DNA from 2 places in the Paenibacillus sp. G2S3 genome. Region 1 is predicted to be linked to the other one. Evidence: riboswitches for the same ligand, from Rfam matches in the RefSeq annotation. Region 1 holds a riboswitch; the other holds the start of a gene.
What was found. A riboswitch is a leader RNA that binds a small molecule or an ion and turns the genes downstream of it on or off. The one in region 1 is predicted to bind cyclic di-GMP.
Positions count from the first base shown of each region.

Region 1 (5,446 bases):
AAAGCCATCGTTAGGGAATTTTCTTCCTCATTCTTAATGCTATAGCGCGTATCACGACCTAAAGTGGTCAGTAGACCTCTGATATCAATACCCTTTTCGTCAAAATGCTTAATGAAAAAGTCGTTACCAACTTTATTACTAGGATGATAGATATCAATGTCTTGAATACGAATCCCGGTCATATGAATCCTCCTGAAAGACTCTATAGTTTTTTTGAAATTAAATGAAGAACTAAACGGTAACGGTAGAAATGATCTCGATGTTATCTAGTCCTGCTTTACGACCCAGACGAGCAAGCTGCATTTTAAGAATTGGGTTATTCTCAAGGGTTAGATTTACTTTTACAAATCCATCATTCTTAAACATTACGAAGCAACCTTCCAAAAGAGGTACAACATCAGGTGCAGTTACATTTAGCTTTCTGCAGTCGATTTGCAATTCATAGTCTGCTGGATGGATAGGATTAATAGTTTGTTGATAAGCTTGGATAGATTTCATCCCATCTTCTTCAGAAAATGTTCCTTCCAGCTCGATATTGATCACTTTTTTAGCGGTGTCTGTCTTCAAAATAAATTGTCCCACGTTAACATCTCTCCCATTATTATGATTTTGCTAATAATAGTTTGACTGTAATTAACAGCCGGGTGAATATCCATATAAACTGTTTTTTTACGACATGTAACCATAATAGACAGTATTAATATTGGAATATTTTAACTCTATTATAGGCATAGTATATTTAATTCCCAATAAAAAAAGTCGAAATGTGTAACTTTATGTCGGATTATTAATTACTTTATTTCTTCTATCGTTTCAAGAAGAATATTAAAAGCCGTGATGATTCTAGGTGCCCCTATAGCGGGTACTAAGTGTAATAGAATACCTTTGAGTTGTTCTACAGTAACTCCCACACGAAGAGCCATAACATAATGAACACCCAATTGATCAAACTGACCCATCGCAATCAGAGCAGAGATAACTGCGATTTCCTTCCAGTCAGCTTCGATTGTGTTGCGTTGAAAAATATCGCCGTAGGCATTCCCCATAATAAATTCAGCCAAGTCAGGGAAATGTTCTTTAATCGGAGCCAGTGCTTTAGCGCCGTAATCTCCTGAGAGATTCGTGAAGTGGTTAAGACCACTGTTTACATTTTCTTTCATAGTGAATAGTGACCTCCTAATTTAGGTTTAAAGTACGGTGAGCAGTCGGAGGGACCTCATCACGGTCTGTTAACAGTTCAATGACGGCAACACGGTTGATTGCAACAGCGTCCTTGATGGCTGTTTCGAACTCCTCCGCTGTCTCACATTTGTAACCCGTAGCACCTAGTGATTCTGCGAATTTCGCAGCGTCCATAGGGACTTCGTAGATCGTTCCGTCAATACGTCCTGTAGTTTTTTCCATACCTTTTAGAGCCATATCTAGCTGTTTATTATTAACAACAATGAATATGACAGGAATATTCTTGCAGACAGCAGCGTTAATCTCTGCCCCTAGCATCATAAAGCAGCCGTCTCCTGTAATACAGAAGATCGTTTCTTCTGGAGCAGCAACCTTTGCACCAATCGCCATCCCGATGGAATTACCCATACAAGCAAAGTAAGCATCGAAAACAAAACTGCCAGGTTTCTTAACCTTGTACCATTTGGCAGCATGGAAACCGTGGCTACCATCATCAACAAAGACTGTGCTGTTATAGGGAATCAAATCACTCATCGTACTCAAGACCGATGCAAGTGAAAGGTTTGGTAAAATCGGAAGCTCTTCGGTATAACCGGGATTTGTTGGTGCTTCGCGTTTTGTGATGTTGTTCGTGTCAATGTTATTAAGATAGCAAACTAGATTGTCGCGTAGATCTCCAGTCACAGGAATCGTTTTAGAGAACAATATTTTTCCGACAAAAGTCGGATCGCTATCAAACTGAATTAATGTTGCAGGATGATTTTCCCTTTTAAGATTACAAATAGTCATATCACTTAAACGTGAGCCGAGAACGATAAATAGATCACTTTGATTCAGCAAGTCATCCCCATGGGAACAACCGCCTACTCCAATTGGACCGTGATAGAGTGGATGATCCCAAGTTATAGCCCCTTTACCACCTGGAGATGTAACTACAGGAATATTAAATGTTTCCGCTAATTGAATTAGCTCACTATGTGCTCCTGAACGGTTAACGCCTTTACCAGCGATAATGATTGGATTCTTTGAGTTATTTATAGCATCAAGTACACGGTCGATATTAGCGTGGCTAACAAGTGATTCGCGTTCAGGGATTACAATATTACATTCCTCTAGCAATTCCGTTTGCACATCAAAGGGAATACAAAGGTGAACTGGACCACGATTACCGCTCAAAGCAATGGATATGGCATGATTAAAGATTGTGCTAAAGTGATCTCCACGTTCAATAAGCTTGCTATATAAGGTGGCAGGTCTAAACATATCAGCTAAATCAGCTAGAAAAGAGGTAGAGTCCTGACATTGGGGAATACCAAGCTCTTTGATAGATTGATGGCCAGTAATAAATAGGACAGGTAGGTTGTTAGCCTTAGCATGTGCTGCTGCAGTTAATAGGTTTGTTCCACCAGGACCTGAAGTACCAAATGCTACACCTAGTTTTCCAGTTTTCAGCGCATACCCAGCTGCTTCGAAGCCGGAACTGGACTCATGTCTCCCAGGAATAAATTCAATACCGTAATCTACCATTTTAAGAACGATAGGACAAATGGATTTGCCAATAATACCAAAGGAATGGGTAACACCTAGGTTCCGTAGTGCTTCCGACATGTAATCTGCGACTGTCTTCAAAAAAATACACCTCACAAGTTGATTGTTATTTTGAAATTAAACATTAGAAAACCTGTGCTCTGAAATAGGGCACAGGTTGGAAGCATAAATCGCCATAGAGACTGAACAATAGTCCAGTCGTCTTGGTTTTCAGCAACCTGGCTGTCATGGCCTCAGATTAAAATGAGGCTGTAGATCCATGGTTTTGCGTCATCCTCTTTCGAAGATTTTGCCAATATTAATTTTAAAATTTATAAGAAGAATTTTCCTTTACAATATATTCCTAGAGATACTTTGTCAATATATTCTTGCAAATTAACTCGAATTTTGACGAAATTCTTGTCCAACCTATGAAATAATAAATATAAAAAAACTGCTCCTAAGAAAAAACTTAGGGGCAGTTTTTGGATTTGTTTATACGATTTGTTATTTACTTAAAATTTGAAAATGTGGATCGTTTTCTGTAGATTGAATACAGCCTGAGTCATTTTCTCAGTTTCTTCTGCGACGGACTGCAGGGCATTAATTTGTTCATTCATAGCGGCCGATACTTCTTCGGTGCCGGCAGCGGTTTGCTGCGTGATCGCAGAGATATTCTCTATTGCACTTGAAATTTTCAAGGCACTTTCTAACATCAGATCACTTTCAGAAGAGAAGGAAGAAATCTGTTCAGTAATATATTGCACACTTTGCACAATTTGAGCAAAGATATGAGCAGATTGAGTGATCATCTCATTCTGTACCTGTACGACTTCTTCGTTGATAGCGATATTGTCAATCGCTTGTTTAATATCAGTTTCAATGCTCCGAACTAAACCGAAGACTTCCTTCGTTGAAGCCGTTGATTCCTCAGCAAGCTTACGAACCTCCTGTGCGACTACAGCAAATCCTCGACCATGTTCTCCGGCACGTGCTGCTTCGATGGAAGCATTCAGCGATAAGAGGTTGGTCTGCTCTGCGATCTCTGTGATGGTTTTGGTGATCATCGTAATTCCTCGAGCGTTATGAGAAAGGGCTTCGATAGTATCCGCTACTTTTTGAGTAGCCTGAATATTTTTACGCATGCCTTCAGCTTGAGTATCAACGGATTGTCGTCCTTGTTCAACTAGTTCTAATGTATGTATTGAACGTCTGTTCATTTCTTTCGTTGAGTTCGTATAATTGGATACCTTATTCTCAATATCTTTAATAGATTCTGTCATTTCAGCGATATCTGTAGATATTTCATTTGCACCCAGAGCTAGCTCGTTGGATGAAGAGGCTACCTGTGCCATGACAATTTTCAAATTCTGATTCTTATCTTCGATTCCGCGGCTTGCATCCATGACTTGGCGAGTAATTTGCGAAGCTTCTGTCAGAATCTTCTTGAGCTTGTCAATCATAGTATTAAAGGAACGACTTACATCCCCCATAGACCCGTTCTCATCGGCCCTACTAGTAAAATCCCCTTTTGAAATACTATGAGACACATTCGCGATGTCATCAAAAGAAGATGTAAGCGTTCTCTCGATAAAGCGGGCAACGGGAAAAGTTAAGGCAGCTAGAACAACTACTAGAACAATACCCAAAATAATGTTGCCTAAGATCATAAAAGTAACTAAAACAGGAATAGCAAATAATGCGGCAACGAGGTAACATCCGGCAACAATTCTTTGTTTTAACGGAAGTTTATGCATCCAGTTCATTGGTATAATGTCCTCCTTATTAATATTATGTATTGGTGTTATTATATGGGATTTAAAGGTGATTGGTCTATAGTAAGAACTGACATAAATCATCATTAAATAGTAGTTCTTTAGAATTATTGTCAAAAATCCTCATATATAGCGTGAATTGTTGCGATAGCAGACCTTACCATCTCTAAAAGTTCTTGTGGTGCAAGAACAATAACTGAGGGACTAAAGGATAGGGTGATTCGGCAGGCCGATTCGATCGTATTAAATTCAGCATCTACGTTCACCCACTCTGCATCTCTAGATGGTTCTAGCAAATGGAGAGTGACAAATCTTTCCCGCTGCAATTCTTTTAACACAGAAGCTCTAACCCTTAGTTTTGCCGGGTACTTTGGCAGCGCTGCTTTAAAGGCCGTGGTGGACTCTTCCCAGTAACGCTTTAAATCAAAATTGTTAGGCCTGTTGAACCATTCATGGGTTTCCTCAACGTTAACTAATCTGGACACACGAAAGGTCCGTAGCTCATTCTCGCTTTTGGCCACAACATACCATACTCCTCGTTTTGCAACTAATCCAAGAGGTTCAATCATACGGACCTTAGTCTCGTCGTTCCTAAGATAAGTGATTTTTACTTTGCGGTCATCCCAAAGAGCTCCCTGCAGGACAGAAAGGAATGGATATGTCTCATCGGAAGGATGCCAACTGGCACCGTCAATATGAATGCGCTCGCTAAGGTAATTTGCTGGGTTGCTAGTTCGATGTGAGGAAGCCGCCTCCAGTTTGAGAACAGCTGAAGAGAAGTCATCCTGTATTCCCAGATCCTTCATTATTGAGGAGTCAGCGGACAGAAGCAGCGAACCAATCTCTTGTGGCTTCATGCCCGTTAGGGAGGTACGGTACCCTTCTGTAAGCATCCAGCCACCTTCACGCCCGCGTTCAGCTAAAATGGGTATCCCTGAAGCACTTAATGCTTCCATATCTCT
Region 1 is NZ_CP126095.1:4,668,852-4,674,297, reverse strand. It holds gene QNH28_RS20570 (3-oxoacyl-[acyl-carrier-protein] synthase III C-terminal domain-containing protein) at 1-182, opposite strand, end outside; gene QNH28_RS20565 (hypothetical protein) at 232-582, opposite strand; gene QNH28_RS20560 (carboxymuconolactone decarboxylase family protein) at 792-1,160, opposite strand; gene QNH28_RS20555 (thiamine pyrophosphate-binding protein) at 1,177-2,811, opposite strand; cyclic di-GMP riboswitch class I at 2,940-3,034, opposite strand; gene QNH28_RS20550 (methyl-accepting chemotaxis protein) at 3,225-4,475, opposite strand; gene QNH28_RS20545 (helix-turn-helix transcriptional regulator) at 4,598-5,446, opposite strand, start outside.

Region 2 (5,446 bases), 3.1 Mb from region 1:
CGACAGAATTGTCATTGGTCTTGATAATCCAGAGCTGGAACCAACCATGCGCGAGCTTCATAAGGGTTTCACTGAAAATGTATTTGTAACAGATATACGCAGTGCTGAAATGATCAAATATGCTTCAAATGCATTTTTGGCCACGAAGATTTCCTTTATTAACGAGATCGCCAATATTTGCGAAAAAGTGGGAGCTGATGTAACTGAGGTAGCCGAAGGAATGGGTATGGACCAAAGAATTGGGTCATCCTTCCTGCAGGCTGGCATCGGTTATGGAGGCTCCTGTTTCCCGAAAGACACTAATGCGCTCATTCAAATTGCAGGCAACGTCGATTACGAATTCAAATTATTGAAATCTGTAGTCGAAGTGAACAAGGGACAACGGTTTATGATCATCTCCAAGCTGCATGAATCACTTGGCAGCCTGCGTGGTTCGACGATAGGGATATGGGGGCTTGCTTTCAAGCCTAATACTGATGATGTCCGCGAAGCTCCAGCCAGAGAGATTGTTGAGGCGCTGGTGGCTGAGGGGGCAACAGTCAAACTATATGATCCAATTGCAGCTACAAATTTCAGGCAGCAATACGATCATTCGCAGCTTCGCTGGTGCAATCTGCCAGAGGAAGCGGCTGAGGGCAGCGACGCCGTATGCCTCCTGACGGATTGGAGCCTACTTAAGGAGATTGATCTGCATCAGCTGGCGAAAAGCATGCGTAATGGGGTATTGATCGATGGACGCAACGTGTATTCCAAGGAGCAAATCGAGGGTACCGGCCTCGTTTATCATTCTGTCGGCCGCCCGCAGATGGGTGGATTGAGTGGTTATTCTGCTAGTGTGGCTGGAGCGGTTTAATCATTTCTGTTAAGTGTCAGTCGCAACTCCGGTGAATGTTTGGACTTCCAGCCGCTGTTGTTTCCAGATTTCTTGATTTATACCGCTTAATAGCGGATGAAATCCGGAAAAGCTTATGCTTACGAAGTGAGCTTTCCTACGGAAAGCTTTTAGGCGGACGCTATCGCTCCTACAGTTCCAAAATTCCCCTCCGTCACTCCGTTCCCTTATCATAAGTTTTAAGCAATTTATAAAGTTAGAGTACTCTGATTGTTTATCGCAGTAGCAGATAACCTTGTTGTTGTAGTAGTACTTGCGTTGGCTGCTGCCTCCATAGGAGCAGAAGCAAATCTTTAGAAAAACGTGCTGCCTTCCGGCTGGTACAGCCCGGTGCAGTACGGTTCAAGCATTTAGAGGAAGTTGGTTAGGTAAAGAACGGAAAGGGAATTTGGAACTGTAGAAACGGAGTGTTCGCCTTTATCCTCGGATTTCTACCGCGAGAAGCGGTTCAATCAGGAAATCTGAGGATAACAGCGATCGGAAGTCCAAAATCCCTTGGAGTGGTTTCTACCTAACAAATTTTTTTAATGCATCCGCTCGAATTAAGGCTAAGCGGAAGCTATACGTTTTGATAACAATTTAATTATGCTCGATTTCCATAAATTGAGGAGGGTTCATCTATGAAAATGGTACTTCTATCAGGCGGTTCAGGTAAACGGTTATGGCCGTTGTCCAACGACTCACGTTCAAAGCAATTTCTAAAGGTACTTGAAAGCCCTCAAGGTGAACCAGAATCCATGGTACAACGTGTCTGGAGACAGCTGGAGGAAGCGGGGATGGCAGAATCATCTTATCTGGCCACCGGCCGCGGCCAAGTAGAAATGATACAAAGCCAACTGGGAAGTCATGTGCCGATTATCGTTGAACCGGAGCGTCGGGATACTTTTCCGGCTATCGCCTTAACAGCTACCTATCTTTATTCAGTGGCAGGTGTTTCTCCAGCGGAGACGGTAGCAATATTGCCTGTTGACCCTTATGTAGAAGCATCCTTTTTTGATACCATAGCTATGCTTGAGGGGACCATGCTGGAAAGTGGAGCAAATCTGGCACTAATGGGTGTTGTTCCTGAACATGCCTCAGAGAAATACGGATATATTATTCCTACCACCGATGAGGCGGGGGGAAATGGTTTTATGAAGGTGAGTCACTTTCAAGAGAAACCAGACCGTATACAAGCAGAACAGCTCATCGAGCAAAATGCATTGTGGAATTGTGGAGTGTTTGCCTTCCGCTTAGGGTACTTGTTAGATATTTTGCAGCGTAAAGGGTTGCCTTTAGGATATGAAGAATTGCAGAAGCAGTATAAGCTATTGTCTTCCATCAGCTTTGATTATGAAGTGGTGGAGAAAGAAGAACATATTGTAGTACAGCCGTATGATGGATTCTGGAAGGATCTTGGAACGTGGAATACGCTGACAGAGGAAATGAGCAGCAAGCATGTAGGAAAAGGTTTTGTAACGGCGGATTCTGAGGGGACTTGCTTGATTAATGAGCTGGATATTCCGATTACGGTAATTGGTGCGAAGGATCTGATCATTGCGGCTAGCCCGGATGGGATTCTAGTTACCCATAAAGCTGAGAGCCCACGGATTAAAGAAGTGCTGAAGACCTTTGAACAAAGACCGATGTACGAGGAACGCCGCTGGGGCCATTACAAAGTTATTGATTATGTGAAATATGATGAAGGCAATGAAGTGCTGACCAAACGGATTTTTATATCCGAGGGGAATAATATCAGCTATCAATTACATCGCAAGCGTAGTGAAATTTGGACAATCGTTAGCGGCGAAGCAAGTATTGTGCTGAATGAGAAAAAACATAATGTGAAGGCTGGGGACGTGGTACGTATACCGGAAGGAACGAAGCACGCGATCCTTGCTTTGACGGATGTTGAGTTTATAGAGGTACAGACGGGGTCTGAATTAGTAGAAGAAGATAACATACGTATTACTTTAGACTGGAATGATATAGAACTACAACAATTCATTTCATAGGTCTAACCTATCTATTTAACCAATTCAAAATTTCTTGAAACAGGTAAATTGACTCAATTATCAAAAAAAGTCATAAAAACACTAAATATATCATTAATTGTCGTCGATACTTACGGTAAGAGAGATTATTTCTCTTAAATTGAAAAGGCAAACCTATCGAAAGGTAGGGACGCAAAGCTATAGGGCCTTCGAAAGAGTGGCAGCCTGGCTACCGAAAGGGAGATTATTTTGAAAGCTTACCGTACGTATCGATTATTTGGCGCATTTCTGTCACTCGTCTTGTTTCTGACTGCACTTCCGCTTACTGTTGGAATTTCGCCGTCTGTTGTCATAGCTGCTTCAAATTCTGGAGCACCAGTTACCCCAGGAGCCTCACCTGAAGCCGTAAAGCTGCTTAACTATTTTTACTCGATCTCAGGAAAAGGTATTATTGCTGGTCAACATGACTATTTAGAAAGTCCAGATGAAATTAACAATATGCTGAAGGGAACTAGCGGACAAAATGCCGCTCTTCACGGTTATGAACTGGGCGCGATCAGCGGTCAGTCAGAAGGAACCATGGCCTGGCAACGTCAAAATGTGGTGAACAGCGCCATCAACTGGAATAAAGCGGGCGGAATCGTAGCTATGACTTTTCATGCTAACCTGCCGGGCACCTCTTATGACTGGGATAATGTAAAAAAAACGCTTAGTCAAGGTGAGTTCGATAGTTACGTTACACCGGGTACCAAGCAATATAACAGTCTGATCGCTGAACTTGATAAGGTGGCAGTCTCCCTAAAAAGCTTGCGTGATGCCAACGTTCCGGTGCTTTGGAGACCCTATCATGAAATGAACGGGAACTGGTTCTGGTGGGGGAAGAAAAATAACTTTTCTAAACTTTGGAATATTATTTATGACCGTTTTGTTAACGTTCATAAATTAAATAATTTATTATGGGTATGGAGTCCGAATGCTCCCAATGTTTGGTCAGATCCTTATGCGTTGACTTATCCAGGAGCGGATAAAGTAGATATTCTGGCAGCAGATATATACGAAAATGATTATCAGCAAAAATACTATGACAGTTTGTTGAGTCTAGCCGCAGGCAAACCGATTGCGATCGGGGAGAATGGTGAAATGCCTAATCTGGAGAAGCTTCAGCAATCACAAAGTAAATGGACGTATATGATGAGCTGGGGAAAAATGCTTTACGAGAATAACAGTGCAGATACAATCAAAACATTTATGAATAGCAACTATACCCTAACTAGAGATAAATTAAATACTAGTCTGGTACCGACACCTAGCGCTGCACCAGCGCCGGCACCTCCCGAAGAAGAGGGTGAGGCAGCAATTCCTCTTGCGAAGGGGCTTACAGGAGAATATTACAACAACATACAGCTATCGGGAGCAGCAGCTCTTACTAGAACTGATGCAATGATCGATTTCAATTGGCGGCAAGGCTCGCCGGATGCCGCCCTCGGGATTGATCGTTTCTCCATACGTTGGAGCGGTAAAATTAAGCCATTATATGATGAGCAATATACATTTTACACTACCTCAGATGATGGCATCCGTGTGTGGGTGAATGGGCAATCCGTGATTGATAGTTGGACTAAGCAAAGTGGTACTGAGCGTAAGGGTAATATAACGCTGAAGGCTGGTCAGCTATACGATATTAAGGTGGAGTATTACGAAAATGAAGGTGATGCGAGAGTCCGCTTGATGTGGGAAAGTGCTAGTCAAGCTAAAGAGACAGTTCCAGCAAGTGCACTTTATCTTCCGGATGTCTCCTGATTGATGAAAATTAAAGGTCGATCCTTAGTGGCTCTGCGTTATTGCAGAGCTACTAAGCTATAGTCCTCATTAGGTCAGAAGACGATTGTCCGATAACAGGTATGTTTATTTAGCACCTGTGGAGGCAGTACAGCTACCGAAAGGAGGATTTATTTGCGTAAATATTATAAGCAAAACAGATTGTTGTTTACTATATTACCGGTGTTTATTATTTTTTCCTTGCTGCCTTGGGGAGAGGTTAAGAGTCTTCCGAAGGCTATGAGTGTTTCTTCCTCTCTTCCTCCGGCTATACCAAGCAATCCATCAGCTTCCGAAGAAGCCAAGCAGCTGCTGAGTAATTTGGTGAATCTACGTGGTAAAGGAATCCTGTCTGGCCAGCATGATTATCTAGAAAGTCCAGATGAACTGGTTCATAAGCTGAAGAATACATCGGGACAAAATGCCGTTCTACATGGTTATGAATTGGGTGCAATTAATAATCAACCCGAAGGGACGATCGCAGAACAGCGACAAGCTGTTATAGACAGTGCAATTGAGTGGCATCAAGAGGGTGGCATAGTAGCCATGACCTTCCATCAGAGTTTGCCGGGGACTTCTCCGGAATGGTCCAATGTAAACAGAAGTCTCAGTCAAGAGAAGTTTAATGCTTATGTTACGCCTGGGACGGCTCAGTATAAGAGTCTAATCTCTGATCTAGACGAGATCGCTGGCTATTTGGGACAGCTGCGTGATGCCGGAGTTCCAGTCTTATGGCGACCTTACCATGAAATGAACGGCGGTT
Region 2 is NZ_CP126095.1:1,098,968-1,104,413, forward strand. It holds gene QNH28_RS04815 (UDP-glucose dehydrogenase family protein) at 1-853, shown strand, start outside; gene QNH28_RS04820 (sugar phosphate nucleotidyltransferase) at 1,513-2,886, shown strand; cyclic di-GMP riboswitch class I at 3,023-3,102, shown strand; gene QNH28_RS04825 (glycosyl hydrolase) at 3,115-4,665, shown strand; gene QNH28_RS04830 (glycosyl hydrolase) at 4,819-5,446, shown strand, end outside.
Region 2: another riboswitch for cyclic di-GMP. It lies ahead of QNH28_RS04825 (glycosyl hydrolase); the one in region 1 lies ahead of QNH28_RS20555 (thiamine pyrophosphate-binding protein).